2 regions of the Planomonospora algeriensis genome follow, and region 1 is predicted to be linked to the other one. Evidence: riboswitches for the same ligand, from Rfam matches in the RefSeq annotation. Region 1 holds a riboswitch; the other holds the start of a gene.
The links. Region 1 has a riboswitch for cyclic di-AMP ahead of ACWJ6R_RS01795 (NlpC/P60 family protein). Riboswitches for the same ligand answer to the same signal wherever they lie in the genome.
Positions count from the first base shown of each region.

Region 2: linked by a shared signal. The riboswitch ahead of ACWJ6R_RS00395 (coiled-coil domain-containing protein) and the one ahead of ACWJ6R_RS01795 (NlpC/P60 family protein) in region 1 are both predicted to bind cyclic di-AMP.

Region 1 is NZ_CDRNDK010000008.1:5,235-16,465, forward strand. Features, by position in the region: gene ACWJ6R_RS01760 (Rossmann-like and DUF2520 domain-containing protein) at 1-438, shown strand, start outside; gene panC (pantoate--beta-alanine ligase) at 429-1,295, shown strand; gene panD (aspartate 1-decarboxylase) at 1,372-1,788, shown strand; gene ACWJ6R_RS01775 (L-aspartate oxidase) at 2,135-4,657, shown strand; gene ACWJ6R_RS01780 (type III pantothenate kinase) at 4,657-5,439, shown strand; gene lysX (bifunctional lysylphosphatidylglycerol synthetase/lysine--tRNA ligase LysX) at 5,486-6,991, shown strand; gene ACWJ6R_RS01790 (LuxR C-terminal-related transcriptional regulator) at 7,689-7,889, shown strand; gene ACWJ6R_RS01795 (NlpC/P60 family protein) at 7,929-8,972, opposite strand; cyclic di-AMP (ydaO/yuaA leader) riboswitch at 8,980-9,133, opposite strand; gene ACWJ6R_RS01800 (amino-acid N-acetyltransferase) at 9,613-10,197, shown strand; gene ACWJ6R_RS01805 (hypothetical protein) at 10,204-10,770, opposite strand; gene ACWJ6R_RS01810 (RDD family protein) at 10,757-11,218, shown strand.
Region 2 is NZ_CDRNDK010000002.1:14,258-25,488, forward strand. Features, by position in the region: gene ACWJ6R_RS00375 (TIGR03086 family metal-binding protein) at 1-528, shown strand, start outside; gene ACWJ6R_RS00380 (HD domain-containing protein) at 538-1,143, shown strand; gene ACWJ6R_RS00385 (DeoR/GlpR family DNA-binding transcription regulator) at 1,227-2,027, shown strand; gene galT (galactose-1-phosphate uridylyltransferase) at 2,024-3,121, shown strand; cyclic di-AMP (ydaO/yuaA leader) riboswitch at 3,194-3,329, shown strand; gene ACWJ6R_RS00395 (coiled-coil domain-containing protein) at 3,333-4,340, shown strand; gene ACWJ6R_RS00400 (DinB family protein) at 4,436-4,942, shown strand; gene ACWJ6R_RS00405 (MarR family winged helix-turn-helix transcriptional regulator) at 5,051-5,620, opposite strand; gene ACWJ6R_RS00410 (M50 family metallopeptidase) at 5,670-6,974, opposite strand; gene ACWJ6R_RS00415 (PP2C family protein-serine/threonine phosphatase) at 7,087-8,202, opposite strand; gene ACWJ6R_RS00420 (GNAT family N-acetyltransferase) at 8,481-9,548, shown strand; gene ACWJ6R_RS00425 (hypothetical protein) at 9,627-9,845, shown strand; gene ACWJ6R_RS00430 (ribose-5-phosphate isomerase) at 9,809-10,276, opposite strand; gene def (peptide deformylase) at 10,376-10,864, shown strand; partial or broken gene ACWJ6R_RS00440 (aldehyde dehydrogenase family protein) at 10,960-11,231, opposite strand, start outside.

The DNA of each region.
Region 1 (11,231 bases):
CTCCGCCCGGTGGCCGAGGCGCTGGTCATCGAGATGGAGGGCGAGCCGGTCTGGATCGAGGAGCGGGACCGGGCGCTCTACCACGCGGCCCTGGCGAACGCGGCCAACCACATGGTCACGCTCATCGCGGAGTCCTCGGAGCTGCTGCGGAAGATCGGCGTGGACGAGCCGGGCCGGATGCTCGGCCCGCTGCTCGGCGCGGCCCTGGACAACGTGCTCCGGCTCGGCCTGGCCGGACTGACCGGTCCCGTGGTGCGGGGCGACGCGGGCACGGTCCGCAAGCACGTGGACGCGCTCATCCTCGCCGCCCCCGAGGCCGCGGACGCCTATGTGGCCCTCGCTAGGCTCACGGCGGACCGGGCGCTCGCGGCCGGGCTGCTCAAGCCCGAGGCCGCCGAGCGCCTCCTGGACGCCCTGGGAGGGAACATATGGACCTGATCGTGGCGGGCGACCGCGCGGAGCTGGCCGAAGCCCGCCGGACGCTGCGCGTCGGCCGCGAGGTCTTCGACGGCCGGGCCGGCCTGGCGCTGGTGCCGACCATGGGGGCCCTGCACGAGGGCCACCGCTCGCTCATGCGGCTGGCCAGGGAACGGGCCGACCGCGTGGCGGTGAGCGTCTTCGTCAACCCGCTGCAGTTCGGCCCGGGGGAGGACTACTCCCGCTACCCCCGGACGTTCGACGCCGACCTGGAGGTGTGCGCGGCCGAGGGCGTGGACGTCGTCTTCGCCCCCGCCGCCGAGGACATGTACCTGCCGGACCGGCAGGTCGGCGTGACGGCGGGCGCGATGGGCTCGATCGTCGAGGGCGCGTCCCGGCCGGGGCACTTCGACGGCATGCTGACCGTGGTGCTCAAGCTGTTCAACCTGGTTCGGCCGGACGTGGCGGTGTTCGGCCGCAAGGACGCCCAGCAGCTCGCGCTGATCCGCCGGATGGTCCTCGACCTCGACCTGCCGATCGAGATCGTGGGGGCCTCCACGATCCGGGAGGCGGACGGCCTGGCGCTGTCCAGCCGGAACCGCTACCTGTCGGCGGAGGAGCGGAACTCGGCGCTGGCCCTGTCCCGGGCGCTGTTCGCGGGGGCGGAGCAGCGGACCCCGGCGGAGATCCGGCGGGCGGCGCGCGCCGTGCTGGACGCCGAGCCGGGGGTGGCCCTCGACTACCTGGTCCTGGTGGACCCGGCGACCTTCACCGAGGCGTCCGGCGACCACACGGGGGAGGCGGTCCTCGCCGTCGCCGCGAAGGTGGGGACTACCCGGCTGATCGACAACGTTGTTCTGACGCTGGGCCGACCGTAATCTGGTAGCGCTCTGCAGACCCCTGTCCGGCGTGCACGCCCGTGAGGCGGCGCGACCTTCGAAAGGTGAACGGCGCATGCTCCGAACCATGCTCACGTCCAAGATCCACCGTGCCACCGTCACCCAGGCCGACCTGCACTACGTGGGATCGGTCACCATCGACGAGGACCTGCTGGACGCGGCCGGGCTGCTGCCCGGGGAGCAGGTCCACATCGTGGACATCGACAACGGCGCGCGCCTGGTCACCTACACCATCGCCGGGCCCAGGGGCTCGGGCGTCATCGGCATCAACGGCGCCGCCGCCCGGCTCGTCCACGAGGGCGACCTGGTGATCATCATCGCGTACGGCCAGATGGAGGACGCCGAGGCCCGGGCCTTCCGGCCCCGGGTCGTGCACGTCGACCGGGGCAACCGCGTCATCGACCTCGGCGACGACCCGGCCGAGCCGGTCCCCGGCTCCGCCGCTCTCCGGGGGGACCTGGTCTCCGGCTGACCTTCCGGCCGAGCCGCTCTCCGGCTGACCTCTCGGCGGGGTCGGCCTCCCGGTTCCGCCGTTCTCCGGGGGACCCGGTCTCCGGCCGGTCTTCCGGGCGAGCCGGTCCCCGGTCCCGCCGGCCTTCCGTCCGGGCAGGTCCGAGACCTTCACCGGTCTCCTCTCCGGGCCGCGCCGGTCCGGAGAGGAGATCTCCTGCCTACCCGGGGAAGCCCCGGCCTCCGCGGGGCGTTATCGTCATGGTGACGAAATCCGTGGACCCCCAGACCTCCACGGGCCCGCTCGGGGGCTCCGGCCATGACTCCCGAGCCGCGACGCGCGGCGTCGCAACAGACAGGAGGCGACCATGAGCATCCCGATCCCCCGGAAACTGACCGCGCCCGAGCCGGGATGGACGGTCGACGCGGACGTGGTCGTGGTCGGCTCCGGGATCGCGGGCCTGACCTTGGCGCTCCGCCTGGCGGCCCTGGACCCCGGGGCGAAGGTCCTGGTCGTCACCAAGGACGTGCTCTCGGCGGGCTCCACCCGCTGGGCGCAGGGCGGCATCGCCGCCGTGCTCGACCCCGCCGACACCCCCGAGGAGCACCTGTACGACACGCTCGTCGCCGGGGTCGGCCTCTGCGATGAGGAGGCGGTCAGGGTCCTGGTGACCGAGGGGCCGGACGCGCTGCGCGGGCTGATCGCCGCGGGCGCCCGCTTCGACACCGACGCCGAGGGCGGCCTCCAGCTCACCCGCGAGGGCGGCCACCGGCGCGACCGCATCGTGCACGCGGGCGGCGACGCCACCGGCGCCGAGGTGCAGCGCGCGCTCGTGGCCGCGGTCCGGGCGTCGGAGATCGAGGTGATCGAGCACGCGCTGGTCCTGGACCTGCTGAAGGACGCGCGCGGTCACGCGGCCGGGGTGACCCTGCACGTGATGGGCGAGGGCTCGCGCGACGGCGTGGGCGCCGTGCGGTCCCGCGCCGTGGTGCTCGCCACCGGCGGGATGGGCCAGGTCTACGCCGCCACGACCAACCCGGCGGTCTCCACCGGGGACGGCGTCGCGCTCGCGCTGCGGGCCGGGGCCGTCGTGCGCGACCTGGAGTTCGTCCAGTTCCACCCGACCGTGCTCTGGCTGGGCGAGGACTCCACCGGCCAGCAGCCGCTGATCTCCGAGGCGGTCCGCGGCGAGGGCGCGGTGCTGATCGACTCAGGCGGCGTGCGGTTCATGGCGGACGTGCACGAACTCGCCGACCTGGCGCCCCGGGACGTGGTGGCCAAGGCGATCATGCGGCGGATGCGGGAGACCGGCGCCGAGCACATGTACCTCGACGGGCGCCACTTCGGCGAGGAGAAGTGGCGGACCCGCTTCCCGACGATCCACGCGGTCTGCCTGGAGCACGGGATCGACCCGGTCACCCAGCCGATCCCGGTCGCCCCGGCCGCCCACTACGCCAGCGGCGGCGTCCGCACCGACCTGCACGGCCGTACCAGCGTGCCGGGCCTGTACGCCTGCGGAGAGGTGGCCTGCACCGGCGTGCACGGCGCCAACCGGCTGGCGTCCAACTCCCTGCTGGAGGGCCTGGTCTTCGCCGAGCGGATCGCCGCCGACGTGCACGCCGTACGGCCCGCGCCCGGCGAGCCGGTGGCCGACGGCGCCGACGGCAGGGCAGAAGGGCTGGTCGACCCCCGGGCCAGGCCGCGGATCCAGGCGCACATGAGCCGGGGCGCGAGCGTGCTGCGCAGCGAGAAGAGCCTGGGCGAGGTGAGCCGCGCCCTGGTGAACTCCCGCTGGACGCCGGTGGCGGTCGAGCCGTGCACCGAGTCGTGGGAGGCCACCAACCTGCTCACCGTCGCCTCCGCCCTGGTGGAGGCCGCCCGCGCCCGCGAGGAGACCCGTGGGTCACACTGGCGGGAGGACTTTCCCGACCGTGACGACCACCGGTGGCTCGGCCACCTCGACGTGACCCTGACAGGGGAGGGACTGATCATGAACCATCGTCCGCACGGGGAGGCGCTCCCCGCGCACCTGGCCGAGGAGCTGACCGCGGCGGGGCTGGACCCGGCCGAGGTGGGCGCCGTGATCGAGGCCGCGCTCCGGGAGGACCTGCAGGAGGCCGGCGACGTGACGAGCATCGCCACGATCCCGGCCGGGCAGACCGCCACCGCGGACGTGGTGGCCAGGGTCGACGGGGTGGTCGCGGGGCTCGCGGTCGCGGAGGCGGTCTTCGCCCGGCTCGGCGCGAGCCGTACCGAGCGGCACGTCAAGGACGGCGAGCGGGTGGAGCGGGGAGACGTGCTGATGACCGTCACCGGCACCACCCGGGACCTGCTGACGGCCGAGCGGACCGCGCTGAACCTGCTCACCCACCTGTCCGGCGTCGCCTCGCTCACCGGCCGGTGGGTCCGGGCGGTCGAGGGGACCGGCGCCCGCGTCCGGGACAGCCGCAAGACGCTGCCGGGCTTGCGCGCGCTGGAGAAGTACGCCGTCCGGGCGGGCGGCGGGGTCAACCACCGCATGTCGTTGTCGGACGCGGCACTGATCAAGGACAATCACGTGGTGGCCGCGGGCGGGGTGGCCGAGGCGTTCCGCGCGGTCCGCGACGCCTACCCCGGCCTGCCGATCGAGGTCGAGGTCGACCGGATCGACCAGATCGAGCCGGTGCTGGCGGAGGGGGCGGAGGAGATCCTGCTGGACAACTTCACCGTTCCGCAGCTCCGCGAGGCCGTACGCCTGGTCGGCGGACGGGCGCGCCTGGAGTCCAGCGGGGGGTTGACCTTGGAATCGGCCCGTGACGTGGCCGAAACCGGTGTTGACTACCTTGCGGTGGGCGCGCTCACGCACTCGGCGCCGGCCCTGGACATCGCCTTGGACCTTCGGGGGAACTGATGCTGCTCGCCATCGACGTAGGCAACACTCACACCGTTCTCGGCCTGTTCGAGGGCGAGGAGGTCATCGAGCACTGGCGGATCGCCACCGACGCCCGGCGCACGGCCGACGAGGTCGCGGTCGTGCTGCAGGGGCTGCTGGCGCAGTCGCCGCTGCTCAAGGGGGCCGACGTCGACGGCATCGCGCTCTGCTCCACGGTGCCGTCGGTGCTCAACGAGATGCGCGAGATGTGCCGCCGCTACTACGGCGACGTGACCGCGGTGATCGTGGAGCCCGGCGTGCGCACCGGGGTGCCGGTCCGGATGGACAACCCGAAGGAGGTCGGCAGCGACCGCATCGTCAACGCGCTGGCGGCCATCCAGCTGTACGGCGGGCCGTGCATCATCGTCGACTTCGGGACCGCGACCTCCTTCGACGCCGTCTCCGCCAAGGGGGAGTACGTCGGGGCGGTCACCGCGCCCGGCATCGAGATCTCGGTGGACGCGCTGGCCGCCGCCGGGGCGCAGCTGCACAAGGTGGAGCTGATCCGGCCCCGGTCGGTGATCGCGAAGAACACGGTCGAGGCGCTCCAGTCCGGCATCATCTACGGCTTCGCCGGCCAGGTGGACGGGATCGTGGAGCGGATGGCCGCCGAGCTGGCCGAGGACCCGGACGACGTCACGGTGGTCGCGACCGGCAGCGCGGCGCCGCTCGTGGTGAGCGAGTCCGCCTCGATCGACGTGCACGAGCCGTGGCTGACGCTGATCGGACTCCGGCTCATCTACCACCGCAACACCATGTAGTCGGGTGCAGTCCGGGAGCGGCCCGGACATCGGTAACCTTGACCGCGTGACCGACCATGTGACTGCAGCCGAGGATCTGCCCGAGCAGATGCGCGTGCGCCGGGAGAAGCTCGACCGCCTCCGTTCCGAGGGCGTCGACCCCTACCCGGTGACCTTCCCGCGCACCGCGACCAACGCCGAGATCCGCGACAAATACGCCGATCTCGCCGCTGACACCGCGACCGGTGACAGAGTCGGCGTCACGGGCCGCGTCATGCTCTCGCGGACCGGCGGCAAGCTCTGCTTCGCCACCATCCGGGACGGCTCCGGCGACCTGCAGGTCATGATCTCGCTGGACAAGGTGGGCGAGGAGTCCCTCGCCGCCTGGAAGCGCGACGTCGACCTGGGCGACCACATCGGCATCGAGGGCGAGGTGATCACCTCGCGCCGCGGTGAGCTGTCCATCCTGGCCGACCGGTGGGCGATCACCTCCAAGTGCCTGCGCCCGCTGCCGGAGAAGCACGCCGGGCTCACCGACCCCGAGGCGCGGGTACGGCTGCGCTACGTGGACCTCATCGTCAACGACGAGGCCCGCAAGATGGCCTACACCCGCAGCGCCGTCGTCCGCGCGATCCGTGACTTCTGGCACGGCGAGGGCTACCTCGAGGTCGAGACGCCGATGCTGCAGCCGATCCACGGCGGCGCGGCGGCCCGGCCGTTCAAGACCCACATCAACGCCTACGACATGGAGCTCTACCTCCGCATCGCGATCGAGCTCTACCTCAAGCGGCTCGTGGTCGGCGGCATCGAGAAGGTCTTCGAGGTCAACCGCAACTTCCGCAACGAGGGCGCGGACGCCACCCACAACCCCGAGTTCACCATGCTCGAGGCGTACGGGACGTATCTCGACTACAACGACATGGCCGACCTGACCCAGCGGATGATCCAGAGCGCGGTCGTGGCCGCGCTGGGCCGTTCCGTGGTGGAGCACGACGGGGTGGAGGTCGACCTCGGGCTGGCCGAGTGGCCGCGGATCACGCTGTACGGCTCCGTCTCGGAGGCGCTCGGCGAGGAGGTCACCACCGAGACCTCCCTGGACCAGGTCCGCAAGCTGGCCGACGCGCGGGAGATCCACTGGGACCCCAAGTGGGGCCAGGGCAAGCTCGTCCAGGAGATATTCGAGGCGCTGGTCGAGCACACCCTGATCCAGCCCACGTTCGTCATGGACTACCCGCTGGAGACCTCCCCGCTGGCCCGCCAGCACCGCGACAACCCGCTGCTGACCGAGAAGTGGGACCTGATCGGGTTCGGCACCGAGCTGGGCACCGCCTTCTCGGAGCTGATCGACCCGGTCGAGCAGCGCCGCCGCCTCACCGAGCAGTCCCTGCTCGCCGCGGGCGGCGATCCGGAGGCCATGCAGCTTGACGAGGACTTCCTGGCCGCCCTGGAATACGCCATGCCGCCGACCGGTGGCATGGGGCTGGGGATCGACCGCCTCGTGATGGCCTTCACCGGTAAGAACATCCGCGAGACCATCCTGTTCCCGCTGGTCAAGCCGACCGGCGGAGCCTGACGGACGTCCGCGGCCGGGGCGGCGGTGTGTTCCCGCGCCCCGGCCGCGGCGGTGCGTTCCTGCGCGTGTGTTCCCGCGCGCCCCGGCCGCCGTGGTGCGTTCCCGCGCGCCCGGGCGCGCCTTTGAAGGTGCGGCTCAGAAACTCCGTTTCGGCCGTGTCCTATATCGCCGGATGCTCAATCATCTCGGCGCGGCATTAACGAATGTAGAGAAATGAGCCTCGCGTCCGGTGACCGGACAGAGGCTCCTTCTGTTTGCCGTGTTACTCCAGTGGCGAACGTGACAAAAGTCTCATACTCCTTGTGGAATGAGGATGGAAGCCCCCTTCGCGGGCATGACGGCCGGACCGCCCCGCTGGCGAGGAAACCGCCCGCCCGGGCCCGTCGCCCGTGCTGGCAGGCCGTTCGCCGGCCGTCCCGGGACCCGGAGCGGCCTGCCCGCGGCGCGTCCCCGTCCGGTCTCGGCTTATTCGCAAAACCCCGACATATCGTCAGTACTTCACGTAATAGCCACTAAGTCAATCTAGGTCCCCGGATCTATGGAGAGCAGAACTTGACGACCTTTGAAGAAGGCGTTTACCGTTCCTGACGGGCGACATTGGTTCCGATCACACTCACGGCTGGATGCCGGTGCGGGGGAGGACCTCTAGATGGCATATCCAGAAGTCGTAGTGGATGCCCGTCGCGGCCTTCTGGCCGTGAGCGAGGTGGATCTGAGTGACGAGGATCTCGTCCTCCTGGCGGAGCTCGCCAAGGGGGTCACGGTGGACCGCGTGGGACGGCGCCTCGACATCAGCGGGCGCACCGTCCGGCGGAGGCTGCGCGGCATCTGCGACCGCATCGGCGTGGCCACGGCCATCGAGGCCGTGGCGTGGGCCGCGCGCCGCCGCCTGATCTGACCCGCGTCCGGTCCGGGCCCGCGCCCGCCGGACTCCGTCTCAGCCGGCGATCCGTACGGCGCCGGCGAACGGACGGCCCGCGATCGGAGCGATGCGGACGACGTCGCCGGTCCGCGGCGCGTGGACCATCAGGCCCCCGCCGATGTAGATCCCGACGTGGTGCAGGTCGTTGTGGAAGAAGACCAGGTCTCCGGGGCGCATCTCCCCCTTGGAGATGTGGGTGCCCGCGGTCCACTGGTTGCCGGTGTAGTGCGGCAGGCTGATCCCGACCTTCTGGTAGGCCCACATGACCAGGCCCGAGCAGTCGTAGCTGTTGGGACCCTCGGCGCCCCACACGTAGGGCTTGAGCTGCTGGCTGAGCGCCCAGCGGGCGGCCTCGGCGGCCTTCCCGCCGCCCACGATCGGCATGTCGACCTTCACGGCCCGGCCCCCGCCTCCGGCGCGCTCGCGCACCTCCCGGAACAGGTTGCTCTCGACCCGGGCGACCAGCCGCTCGATCTTGGTGCGCTTCGTGCCGAGCTCGTCGAGGAGGGCGCCGACCTCGGCGGTCCGGGCCTTCGCGCTGGCCTTCGCCCGCTCGGCGGCCTGGATCGCCCGGCTGATCTGGGCGACCTCCTCGCTCTGCTGCTGCTGGAGGGCGTAGGTGGCGGCCGCCTGGTCGAGGAAGGCGTCGGGGTCGTTGGAGGAGGTGAAGGCGAGACCGCCGCCCAGGCCGCCCGTCATGTAGCTGCTCTGCGCGAGCAGGCTCGCCTTGTGGCGCCGGGACTCCAGCTGGGACTCGCTGGTGGCGAGGGTCTTCTTGGCGGCGGCGGCGGCCCGTTCGGCCTGCTTGAGCTTGACCCGCTCCCCGTTGTACTGCTCGGTGAGCTGGGCGATCTCCGTGTGCAGCTTGTCGGCCTGCTTGGCGAGCTGCTGGAGGCTCGGCTGGGGGTCGGCGGTGGCGACCAGGGGGGTCCCCAGGGTCAGGGAGGCGAAGACGGCTGCGACGACGGTGATCCGGAGCGGGAATCCGTGCGGGGTGCGTTCTCGATAGCGGGCGTGCTTGCCCGCATGCTCTCTCCCGCGTTCGCGCGTGCGCTTCACACCAGGCTCCTCTTCCTCGCACCGCCTACCGGGTTAGCTGACGGGTTCGGGCCGGAGGCAGCCCTACCGAGAGCACTGGCGGCGTCTCGGATTCACCCCGGGGGACTTCAGGGAGGTGGGTCCCCGGTTCTCCGGGTTCGGAGATTCGGCGGGTCGGCTCTCGGGGTGAGCCGACATCGAGCCTGGACACTAGTGCAAGGGGAGTTCAAGCTCAACCAGAACTCCAAACTTGGTAAGGGTTCTCAAACAAGGAAATCACGGACAGGTCACACGGAACCTCGGTCAACTGGCATTACGCCGCTCCGTATCCGGCCCCCGGCCGCAGGGGCGGGGTCTTCGCAGGTCCGCGGCGATGCGCTCGGAAAGCGCGGAGGCCGCGAGCGGGTCGGCGGCGCACGGTACGGCTCACCTCTCGTGAGACGTGATGCTTTTGAGAGGCGAGTTAAGGACGAGCCGTAACTGCAGACGACAGAGGACGTACTCTGATCAGTTGTGACTTCTCCGCTCCCTGCGGGAGCGGCTTCCCGCCTCCCTCGGAGTGAGGAAGGCGACGGCCAGGCCCTGACCGTTTCGAACACGGGAACCACGAGAGGGATCTCCCCACCAGGGTGGGACCGGCGGTTCCCCCGCTAGGAGAATGATGGAGCAGGTTGCGGAGCACTTCCCCGCGCAGGCCGTACCCGATGCCGAGACGATCGCGGTCCGCCGGGCGCGGACCCCGGACGTGCGGTCCATCAGGCGGCTCGTCGACACCTACGCCGGGGCGGGCCCGCGCCTGCTGGAGAAGGCCACCGTCACGCTGTACGAGGACGTCCAGGAGTTCTGGGTGGCCGAGCGGGTCGGCCGGATCGTCGGCTGCGGGGCGCTGCACGTGCTCTGGGAGGACCTGGCCGAGATCCGCACGGTCGCCGTCGACCCCTCCTGCCGGAAGATGGGCATCGGGCACCTGATCGTCTCCCAGCTCATCCGCGCCGCCCGCGAACTGGGCCTGCGGCGGGTCTTCTGCCTGACGTTCGAGGTCGATTTCTTCGCCCGGCACGGATTCCGCGAGATCCAGGGGACGCCGGTCTCCCCGGAGGTCTACGCGGAACTCCTCGCGTCCTACGACGAGGGCGTCGCGGAGTTTCTCGATCTTGAGCACGTGAAGCCGAACACCTTGGGGAACACCAGGATGTTGCTGCACCTCGGTGAGAATGACGCCGGGGCTGACTCCAAGGAAAGGTGACTGTTCTTACCTATGTCGATACCTTGTGCAGCAGCAAGCATGCATGTCTGACATAAGACACATGCCCAGTCGAAGTGAGGTGACGCGGTGAGCACCGGACAGCCGCCGTATCCGCAGGATGATCCCGACCGCGATCGCACACCGTCGGGGCAGCCGGAATACGGACAGCAGAACGCCTACGGTCAGCACGGTCAGGGCGGGCACGACCCCGACGTGACGATCGTGGGATACCGGGGTGAGGGCACGGGTCCGCAGACCCCGCCCGCCTACGGCCAGCAGGGGTACGGCCAGCAGCCCGGCTACGGGCAGCAGGGCACGGGCGCGTACGGCCAGCAGGGCTACGGCCAGCAGGCGGCCCAGCCCGGGTACGGCCAGTCGGCCTCGCACGAGCAGCCCGGTTACGGGCAGCAGGGCTACGGCCAGCAGGCGTCCCAGCCCGGCTACGGCCAGCAGCCCGGGTACGGCCAGCAGGCGCCCGGCTACGGCCAGGGTTACGGCCCGCAGGGCGCGACGCCCCCCCGGCGCCCCCGCTCCGCTCGCGGAGTGGTGGCAGCGCCTGGTGGCCCGTCTCATCGACGCGGTGATCCTGGCGATCCCCACGGTCATCCTCAGCTTCGCGCTGGCCGGACTGATCGTGCTGCCCAGTTTCAGCGCCACCGGGGTGAGCGGGGGGAGCACCTTCCTCTACGACCTGCTCACCGCGATCCTCGGCGTCCTGATCTACGGCGGCTACGAGTTCTTCATGCTCAAGCAGAACGGCCAGACCGTCGGCAAGATGGTCATGGGCATCAAGGTGGTCCCGGTCGGGAGCGTCTCGACGGCCGGCGGGCTCTCCGCGGACGCCGCGATCAAGCGTGCGGGTGTGCTCTACGGCCCGCAGGGCCTGCGCTGGATTCCGCTCGTCGGATGGTTCACCGGCATCTTCAGTCTGGTGAACGTGCTCTGGCAGTTCTGGGACAAGCCCTTCCAGCAGTGCCTGCACGACAAGGTCGCCTCGACGGTGGTCGTGAAGATCAAGTAGTTCCGTGATCGAC
Region 2 (11,231 bases), on a different contig from region 1:
GCCGACGCCCTCATCCACACCTGGGACCTGGCCCGGGCGATCGGCGCGGACGAGCGGCTCGACCCCGAGCTGGTCGAGGCCTGCGCGGCCTGGTTCGCCGACGCCGGGGACGACTACCGGCAGGCGGGCGTCATGGGCGATCCGCATCCGGTGCCCGCGGCACCGGCCTGCAGGCCAGGCTCCTCGCCGCCTGGGGCCGCACCGGCTGAGGCCCGCCGTACCCGAGACGGCTCCGGCGGAGGATCCGGCCCGGGACGACCGCGGCTCCACGGGTCCTGCGCCGTGCCTCCGGCGGGAGCGCAGCGCCCGGCGGAGGATCCGGTCCGCGACGGAGCCCCGCGGCGCGCTACCGCGCCGCGGGCCGCCTGCCGTGGTTGGCCTTCCGCTTCTTCCTCGCCCGCGCCTTGCGCGCCCGTCTGCCCATCGCGACCGCCTCCGTCCGTGGATCCCAGGTCAGGTCTCCACCGTCCCCCGGGAACGCACGCCGTACAAGGCCCAAGTCGCGGGTCTTCCGGCGGCCGCCCTTAGAGTCCGGGCATGAGCTCTCAACTGGTGGACCGCTGGCGCGCCCTGGCCGGCCCCGGCGCCGACCGCCTCGGCGCGGACCTGATCTCCCGGTACGGCGAGCCGCACCGCAGGTACCACACGGCCGCCCACCTGGAGGCGGTGCTCGACCACGTCGACGCGCTGGCCGGGCACGCCGGCGATCCCGACCTGGTACGGCTCGCGGCCTGGTTCCACGACGCCGTCTACGATCCGCGGCGCGGCGACAACGAGGAGCGCAGCGCCCGGATGGCCGAGCGGGCGCTGCCCGAGCTGGGCCTGCCGGCCTCGGCGGTGGCGGCGGTGGCGCGCCTGGTCAGGCTCACCGTCACCCACGCCCCCGCCGCCGGCGACGCGGACGGAGCCGTGCTGTGCGACGCCGACCTGGCGATCCTGGCCGCTTCCCCGGAGGTCTACGCCGCCTACGCGGCGGCCGTGCGCGAGGAGTACGCCTTCGTCCCGGGGGAGGCGTTCCGGACCGGGCGGGCGGCCGTGCTGCGCTCGCTGCTGGACCTTCCAATGATCTTCCACTCCCCGGCCGCTTCGGGCTGGGAGGGGGCCGCTCGGGAGAACATGCGGGGGGAACTCGACCGCCTGTGAGGGATTATCCAGCATAAACGAACATCTTCCAGGCACTTCGATGTGGTAATTTGATGGAAGTTGTTTGATTAAGGAGTGGGTCAATGCTCGCCCAACAGCGGCAGCAGGCGATTCTGGAACGGGTGCGCGGCAGCGGCGGCGTCCGTGTCGCCGATCTCGTCCGGGAGCTCGGCGTGTCCGACATGACGATCCGCCGGGACCTGGAGGTCCTCGCCGAGCGCGGTCTGCTGGAGAAGGTCCACGGCGGGGCGACCGCCGCCGGTCCCGGGTCGACCGAGGAACCCGGGTTCGCCGCCAAATCGGCGCGCCAGCAGCCGGAGAAGGAGGCGATCGCCCGGCAGGCGGCCCGGCTCGTCCGGCCCGGCACGGCCATCGCGCTCTCGGCGGGCACCACGACCTGGACGCTGGCCCACTTCGTCGTCGACGTCCCCGAGCTGACGGTCATCACCAACTCGATCCGGATCGCCGACGTCTTCCACCGCTCGCCCCGCGCCGACCGCACGGTCGTGCTGACCGGCGGCGTGCGCACCCCCTCCGACGCACTGGTCGGACCGGTCGCGGTGGCCGCGATCCGCGGGCTGCACGTGGACACCCTCTTCCTCGGGGTGCACGGGATGAGCGCCCGCGCCGGGTTCACCACGCCCAACCTCCTGGAGGCCGAGACCGACCGCGAACTGGTCGCCTCCGCGCACCGCCTGGTCGTGCCCGCCGACCACACCAAGTGGGACACGGTCGGGATCAGCACCATCGCCCGGCTGTCCGAGGCTCACGTCGTCATCAGCGATCCCGGACTGCCCCAGGAGGCCCGCGAGGAGCTCTCCTCCCAGGCGGGCGAGCTCGTCATCGCCGAACCGGAGCAGGACAGGCAGGTGGCGGACCGGTGAAGCGCACCCTCACCCACCTGGCCGACGGCCGGGAGCTGTTCTACTTCGACCGGCACGACGGCGCGGACCGCGGCGCCGTCGACGAGCGCGGGCTTCCGCCCCGCCCGGCTCCCTCGGAACTGCGCTACGACCCGCTGACCGAGGAGTGGATCGCGATCGCGGGGCACCGGCAGAGCCGGACCTTCCTGCCCCCCGCCGACCAGTGCCCGCTCTGCCCGTCGGCCCCCGGCCGCCTCTCCGAGATCCCCGCCTCCTCCTACGACGTCGTCGTCTTCGAGAACCGGTTCCCCTCGTTCTCCATCCCCCTCGGCGCCTCCGGTGATCCCGGCGGTCACGCCGGAGCGGGCGCGATCGGCGAGACCCGCCCGGGCCTGGGCCGCTGCGAGGTGGTCTGCTTCACCTCCGACCACGCCTCGTCCTTCTCCTCGCTCTCCCCCGAGCAGGTCGAGCTGGTCATGGAGGCCTGGATCGACCGCACGGCGGAGCTGTCGGCGATCCCCGGCGTGGAGCAGGTGTTCTGCTTCGAGAACCGCGGAGCGGAGATCGGCATCACCCTGGCCCACCCGCACGGCCAGATCTACGCCTACCCCTACGTGACCCCGCGCACGAAGCTGACCCTGCGGGCCGCCGAGCGCCACCGGGAGCGGACCGGCGGGAACCTGTTCGCCGACGTCCTGGCCGCCGAGCAGGAGGCCGGGGTGCGGGTGGTCGCCGCCAACGAGCACTGGACGGCGTTCGTCCCGGCCGCGGCCCGCTGGCCGTTCGAGGTGCACCTCTACCCCCACCGGCGGGTCGCCGACCTGGGCGGGCTGGATCAGGCCGAACGCGCGGCGTTCGGGCCGCTCTACACCGACGTGCTGCGCCGGCTGGACGGGCTGTTCGGCGTGCCCATGCCGTACGTCGCGGCCTGGCACCAGGCGCCGGTCAGCTTCGGGCGGGAGCTGTCGTACGCGCACCTGGAGCTCTTCAGCATCCGCCGGGCGCCGGACAAGCTGAAGTACCTCGCCGGGTCGGAGTCCGCGATGGGGGCTTTCGTGAACGACGTCCTGCCCGAGGAGGCGGCCCGTCTCCTGCGCGAGGCGATCACGGGTTGATCACCTCTTGGTCTCGGCTTGGAGCCGCATGACCATCCCATTACCACTACTATCCTTCAGTCGTCGGCTTCAACAGCAGATATGCCTAATCCCGGGCGCCTCGCCCGGGAGCCGGGGAACCACCGCATCTGGGGTGAACCACGTCAGTGGAAGGGCTTCCTCCAGCCCGAACCCGTCAGCTAACCCGGCCGGCTGAAGGAGAGGAGAGTTCGTGGCGGCTGCGTCGCCTACGTCGTCTGCATCGCCGATGTCCCCCGGGTTCCGTCACCGCGCGGCCGCGGCCGTCTGCCTGATCTCCGCGCTCGGCTTCACCCTCGGCGTCCCCGCCGCGGGCCTCGCGGAGCCCAAACCCACCGAGGCGGAGCTCCGCAAGGACCTGAAGCGGCTCGGCAAGAAGGTCGACGGGCTCATCGAGGCCTACGCGGCCAAGCGGGAGTCCGTGCGCAAGGCGGAGAAGGCGGAGAACGTCGCCAAGGACAATCTCCGCAAGGCGGAGAAGACCTACCAGGAGGCCAAGCGGGAGGTCGATTCGATCGCCCAGCTCCGCTACCAGAGCAACTCCGGCGACCTGCCCGTGCTGCTGTTCTCCGGCGGGGGCGACATGGCCGCCGCCGCCGTGATGGAGCAGCTCGTCGCCCAGCAGGGCGCCTACCTGGAGGATTTCGCCACCAGCAGGGAGCGCAGGAAGCAGGCCGCGGAGCAGGCCGCCCGGCTCACCGACGACCTCCGGAAGGAGGCCGAGGAGGTCGAGGAACGGCGCGAGGAGGCCGAGAAGGTGATCCGCGACATCAAGCGGAAGCTGGACCAGCTGGTCCCCCTCGGCTCCGGCCGCCGCGCCGACGGCAGCTGGGTGCCCCAGCTGCCCAACGGCCCCGACAACATCACCGACCGCACCCGGAACATGCGCGACGTCGTCAAGCGGCGCTTCGAGCTGACCCACACGGTCGGCTGCTACCGGAGCATGAACGACGGAGGCGAGCACCCCCTGGGCCGCGCCTGCGACTTCATGATGAGCACCGGCGGGGCGATGCCCTCGGCCGCCAACCTCAAGCTCGGCGACGAGATCGCCGCCTGGGTCCTGAAGAACAGGAGCAAGCTCGGCGTCAAGTACGTGATCTGGCGCCAGCGCATCAACCACGGCTCCGGCTGGCGCTTCATGTCCGATCGCGGCGGCAACACCGCCAACCACTACGACCACGTGCACATCTCGATGCTCTGACCCGCCGCCCCCGCCGGACGGGGGTTCCGGACGGGGGGGGTCCGGCCGGAGAAACGGCATGACAGCGGTCGGGCACGCGGGCAGGATGAGGCCCCATGAGTGACAACCGGGTCAATCCCCCCTTCATCGCCGATGAGACGTCCATGCTGTACACCTGGCTGGACTGGCACCGCGAGACCCTCGCCGTCAAGTGCGCGGGCCTGACCGAGGAGCAGCTGCGGCTGCGCGCCGCCGCGCCGTCCGCGCTCTCGCTGCTGGGCCTGGTCCGGCACCTGGCCGAGGTGGAGCGCTACTGGTTCCGCGAGATCCTGGCGGGCGAGGACGTGCCCGACCTCTTCTGCAGCCGGGAGGACCCCGACGGGGACTTCGACAACGTGGAGACCGCCTCGGCCGAGGAGGCGTTCGCGCACTGGCGGGCCGCGATCGACGACGCCCGGCGCCTGTCCGCCGGGCTGCCGCTGGAGACCCTGGCCAAGACGCCGCGCAGGGGCGAGGAGGTCTCGCTCCGCTGGATCCTGGTCCACATGATCGAGGAGTACGCCCGGCACAACGGCCACGCCGACATCATCCGCGAGCACATCGACGGCGTCACGGGCGAGTAGCCGCTCCCCGGGTGAGACCCGCGGCCCCGCCGCCGTCCGGGACCGCACCGGGCTCCGCGCCCGGCCCCGGCTCCCCCGGCCCGCCGGATCGCGGGGCCGGGGCGGACTTCACCGCTCCACCGGCCCGCCGGGTTCCGGTGCCGGGGCGGACTTCACCGCTCCACCGGTCCCCCCTCCCTCCAGCGCCTCGGCGATCAGGCGGTCGAGGGCGGCCGAGTCCGCCGGACGGGCCGTGGCCGCCTCGGCGAACCGGGTGAGCAGCCGAGCGAACGCCTCCCGGTCCGCCCGGTCCCAGTCGGCCATCAGGCCGTCGAGGTGGGCCCGCCGGTAGCGGACCACCGTCTCCAGGACCCTGCGGCCGGGCGCGCTCAACACGAGCCGGGCCCGCCTGGCGTCGACCTCGGACTCCTCGCGGGTCACCAGGCCCGCGCCGATCGCGTCGTTGACCAGCCTGCTCGCCGTGGAGGGGTCGACGTCGAGCTGCTCGGCGACGGCCCCCACGGTCACCTCGGCGACATCCAGGCTCAGCTTGTGCACGGCGTGCACGACCATCACGTTGGACATCTGCACCGGCCGCTGCGGATCGGCGGCCTTACGCGCGCGCAGCGGCCGCGACCATATCCGGCGCAACCGGAACAGGGCCACGTCGATCACCGCTCCGGGCGTCCCGTCCTCCACGGCCCCACCCTATCGGCGGACGCCGCGGCCGGCCGCGCCCGAAGCCGGGTCAGCCGGCCAGGCGGATCGGGTTGACCAGGTCGGCGTACATCAGCAGACCGGCCACCGCGATCATCACGAAGGCCAGCACGTAGGTCAGCGGGAGCACCTTGGCGATGTCCACGTGCCCCGGCTCGGGCCTGCGGGTGACGCGGGCGAAGCCGCGCTTGACCCCCTCCCAGAGGCCGCCCGCGATGTGGCCGCCGTCCAGCGGGAGCAGGGGGATCAGGTTGAACAGGCCGATCGCCAGGTTGAAGCTGGCCAGCAGGCTGATGAAGACGGCCGCCTTGTTCTCCAGCGGGATGTCGGAGGCCGCGATCTCACCGCCGATGCGGCTGACCCCGACGACGCCGATGGGACCGTCCTTGTCGCGCTCCTCTCCGGAGAAGGCGGCGTTCCAGACGCCGACCATCTTCTCCGGGAAGCGGAGCAGCGCGGTGGCGGTCCTGGAGGTGAGGTCCCCCATGTGCACGACCACGGCGCCGAAGCTCTGCTTCTCGATGACCTGCCTGGGGCTGACCCCCAGGTAGCCGACCCGCTCCAGCTTGCCCGGCTCGTCGAGGGACTCGCGCTCCTGGGCGATGAGCGTGGCCGTGAGGGTCATCGCCTGCCCGCCCCGGGTGATGCCGATCTGCACCGGCCCGGCTCCGCTGCCGCGGATGGCGCGGGTCGCCGCGTCCCAGGTGGTGACGGGCCTGCCGGCGACCGAGACGATGACGTCGCCGGGGCGCAGTCCCGCCGCGGCGGCGGGACTGGCCGCGTCGGCGGCGGTGCACTCGGGGTTGGCGGCGTACTCGGCGGTGGTCTTCACGCACTCCGGGACCGAGGCGACCTCCGTCTTCAGCACCGCGATGCCGAAGCCCATGAGCACGACGGCGAACAGGACGAACGCCAGCACGAAGTTCATCGCCGGGCCGCCCGCCATGATGATGACCTTCTGCCACCAGGGCTTGCGGTAGAAGACGCGGTCCTCGTCCCCCGGGCGGACCTCCTCCAGCGCGACCTCGCGGGCGTTCTCGATCAGGCCCTGCCACGGGCCGGTGGAGACCGAGCGCACCTTGCCCGGCGCGTCGCCGGCGCGGGGCGGCAGCATGCCGATCATGCGGATGTAACCACCGAAGGGGATCCACTTGACGCCGTACTCGGTCTCCCCGCGGCGGCGCGACCACATCGTCGGCCCGAAACCGACCATGTACTGCGTGACCCTGACGCCGAACAGCTTCGCCGGCACGAGGTGGCCGAGCTCGTGCAGTCCGATCGAGGCCATCAGTCCCAGCAGGAAGAGGACGATGCCGATCAGGAAAAGCAGGTCCACAGAGGTTCCCCCTGGTCGCGGATTTACCAGCAATGCCCCATAAGAGACTAGCCGAAGCCTCTGCTGCCGGGACCGTGCTCGGGGACCGCGGCCGGGGCGGGCCGGGAGGCGGTCAGGGCCGCCAGATGAGGATCAGCGCGCAGTCGTCGTTGTGCCCCGCCGACATGGAGGTGACCAGGCTGCGCGCCCCGCCCGCGAAGCCCGAGGGCAGCAGCCGCTCGGCCTCGCCCAGCAACCGGTCGAGACCGGCGTCGATGTCGCGGCCCGGCTGCTCGATCAGCCCGTCGGTGTAGAGCATGAGCGCGTCGCCCTTGCGGAGGGTCCCCCGGTCGGGCTCGCAGTGCAGGTCCGGGACGACCCCCAGGACCACCCCCTTGGCGGAGGAGACCCGCCAGGTGCCCGTCCCCGCCTCGAACGTGACCACCGGCGGGTGCCCGGCCGAGGTGATCTCGTATTCGCCCGTGGCCAGATCGATCCTGACGTGGACGGCGGTGACGAAGCCCTCGGCCTCCCGCTGGCGGTGCAGGTAGGCGTTGCAGGCGGGCAGGAAGTCGGAGACCGAGCCGAGCAGGCCGCCGAAGGTCCCCGACAGCATCAGCGCCCGGGTGCCCGCGTCGACGCCTTTGCCCGAGACGTCGACCAGGGCCAGCTCCAGCGTGTCGCCGTCGCGCGCGGAGACCAGGAAGTCGCCCCCGAAGGAGGAGCCCCCGGCCTGCTTGAGCACCACCTTGGAGCCCCAGTCCTTGGGCAGCGGGGGCAGCTCGCTCTGCTTCTTGAGCCGGTCGCGCAGCTCCAGCAGCATCACGTCGCCGCGCAGTCCCTGCACGCCGAGCTGGCCCCGGGTGCGGGACATGAGTGCGGCCAGCACGGCGGTGAAGCCGAAGGCCGCCAGCAGCCCGGGACCGATGTGCGCCGGGCCGGCGGCGAAGCCGACGTAGGTCAGCGCGACCACGGCCGCGCAGAGCAGCTTGGCCAGGCTCCGCAGCCGCAGCTGCAGCCCGCCGACCAGGATGACGGGGATCACGAGCGCCGGGGAGAACCACTCGACCGAGACGCGGGCGGCCAGGGCGCCGATCACCAGCGTCAGCACGATCAGCGTGATCAGCAGGTTGCGGTCGCGGGCCAGCGGTCCCCGGCGCAGGAACCGCACGGTGGACACCAGGAAGGGGACCCGCACCAGGAGCGCGCGGAGCCCTGCGGGGATCAACGGCGCCGGTCGGGAACTCATGATGCGCTCGACTGTAGCGGGCCGCCCGCCTTTTGGGCAGCCCACTTGACCAATACCTTGATCATTAAGCACGTATATTCGATGGCTGGAAACGGCCGTTCTGCCTACCGTGGGAGGAATGAGTCTCACCCTGCGGCCGATGACAGAATCCGACTGGTCCGAATGGATCTCCGTCGACGAGGAGGCGTTCGGCAACGCCTTCCCCCCGCACCGCGTCGAACTGTTCAGGAACAACACCGAGTTCGACCGATCTCTGGGCGCTCGAAGGCGGCCGGCTGGTGGGCGTCACCGCGGTGTGCAGCTTCACCATGACGGTCCCCGGCGGCCCGATCCCGGTCGGCGGGGTCACCGCCGTCGGCGTGCTTCCCTCGCACCGCCGCCGGGGCGTGCTGACCGCCCTGATGACCCGCCAGCTGGCGGACCTGCGCGAGCGGGGCGAGGCCGTCGCCGCGCTCTACGCCTCCGAGGCGGCGATCTACGGGCGGTTCGGGTACGGCAGGGCCGCCGACACCCTGTTCTTCGACATCCCCACCCGCGGCACGGCCCTGGCCCCGCACGCCCCGGCCGATCCCGCGCTGCGCCTGCGGATCGTCAGGCCCGCCGAGGCCAGGGAGGTCTTCGAGAAGGTCTTCGAGGCCGCGCTCGACAGCCGTCCCGGCCTCTACGCCCGCACGTCCGCCCGCTGGGACGCGGTCCTGTCCGACCACGAGGCCGACCAGAACGGAGCGGGACCGCTCCGGGCGGTCGTCGCCGAGGACGACGGCGGTCCGCGCGGCTACGCGCTGTTCCGGATCAAGGCGGGCGTCACCCAGCACGACGAGCCGGACGGCGAGCTGCGGCTGAAGGAGCTCTTCGGCCTGGATCCGGCCGCCTACGCGCTGCTCTGGCGGCACCTGCTCGAACGCGACCTGGTCGCCCGGGTGAAGGCGTGGAGCCGCCCCTCCGACGATCCGCTGATCCACCTGCTGGCCGAGCCGCGCCGGCTCCGCGCGGGCTGGCTCGACGACCTGTGGGTCCGGATCGTGGACGTCGAGCGGGCTCTTCCCGCGCGCCGGTACGCCGCGCCGGTGGACGTGGTGGTCGAGGTCGAGGACGCCGTCTGCCCGTGGAACGCCGGCCGCTGGCGGCTGACCGCCGGCACCGGGGCGGCCCGGTGCGCGCCCACCAGGGAGGTCGCCGACCTGGTGCTGCCGATCACCGCGCTGGGCGCCGCCTACCTGGGCGGCCGGTCGCTCACCGCGCTGCAGGCGGCCGGCGTCGTGCGCGAGGCGCGGGCGGGAGCCGTACGGGAGCTTTCCACCGCGCTGTCATGGGAACCGGCCCCCTGGGCGGGTCTGATCTTCTGAGGGCTCGGCTCCGCGGAGCCCGCTCGCCGCCGGGAACGGATCCGTCCGTACGGCGCCGTCGGGGGTTATCGTGACGGCATGGCACTGCAGAGCTTGCAGATCACGGCGATCACCGCGATGCGGGCCCGGGACGTCTCCCGGCCCTCCAAGGAGCAGCAGGAGGCCGCCGACCGGCGGCCCCTGCGCGACGAGACCCCCCGCAGGGAGCCGGCGCGCAGGGGCCGGGACAGGTGGGGACGGGCGGAGACGGGGCCGGGCGGCTACGGCAGCGGCGGGAGCTCGCCGGTCGTCTCGTAGGAGGCGAGCTGCTCGATGCGGCGGCTGTGCCGCTCGGCGCCCGAGTAGGGGGTCGACAGGAAGAGCTCGACGAACCTGGTCGACTCCTCCTGCGGGTGCATGCGCCCGCCGATGCTGATCACGTTGGCGTCGTTGTGCTCGCGGGCCAGCTTGGCGGTGTCCTCGCTCCAGGCCAGGGCCGCGCGGATGCCGCGCACCTTGTTGGCCGCGATCTGCTCGCCGTTGCCCGAGCCGCCGATGACGACCCCGAGGCTGCCGGGGTCCCCCGCGACGCCCTCGGCCGCGCGCAGGACGAACGGCGGATAGTCGTCCTCGGCGTCGTAGACGGACGGACCGCAGTCGACGACCTCGTGGCCGTGCTCCTTCAGCCAGGAGACGAGGTGGTTCTTGAGCTCATAGCCGGCATGGTCGGCACCGATGTAGACACGCACGGGCCCAGTGTGGCAGGTGGAGGTGTCCGGCCGGACCCCCACCCCCCGCTAGAGTAATGACCGGTCTGCTACAAGAACCCTTACATCCGGGAGCCCTCCATGCGCGACATCCGAGTGATCGGGGATCCGGTCCTGCGCACGCCCGCCGAGACGGTCGTCGACTTCGACCGCGACCTGCGCCGCCTGGTCGACGAGATGTTCGCCGCGATGTACTCCGCGCAGGGCGTCGGCCTGGCGGGTCCGCAGATCGGCGTGTCGAAGCGGATCTTCGTCTACGACTGCAGCAACCGCAAGGGCCACGTGATCAACCCCGAGCTGACGGTCGACGACGACGCCGAGATGGTCGACGAGGAGGGCTGCCTGTCGGTCCCGAGCCGCGAGACGGGGAAGCCGCTCTACGCCAGGACCCCGCGCGCCTCGGGGGTCACCGTCACCGGGGTCGACCGCCTGGGCCGCCCGGTGCGGGTCCGCGCCCGCGGCATGCTCGCCCGGTGCTTCCAGCACGAGACCGACCACTTGAACGGCATGCTCTACGTCGACCGGCTGGCCAAGGACGCCGCCCGCAAGGTCCTGCTCCAGACGCCCTGATCCGGCCCCTCCGGCGCGGGCGGGACCCGGTGTCCGCAGCTCCCCGGCCCGCACGTCCACGGCCCGGGATCTCCGGGCGCGCCGGGGATGGACGTTCAGAGCTGGAGCGACTTGGTCTCCAGATACTCCTCCAGGCCGAACTCCCCCAGCTCGCGCCCGAGGCCGGACTGCTTGTAGCCGCCGAAGGGGGCCAGCGGGTTGAACCGGCCGCCGTTGATCGCCACCTGGCCGGTGCGCAGCCGCCGCGCCAGGGAGACGGCCCGGTTCTCGCTGCCCGCCCACACCGCGCCCGCCAGGCCGTACGGCGTGCCGTCGGCGATGGCGACGGCCTCGTCCTCCCCCCGGCTGTAGGGGATGACCGTCAGGA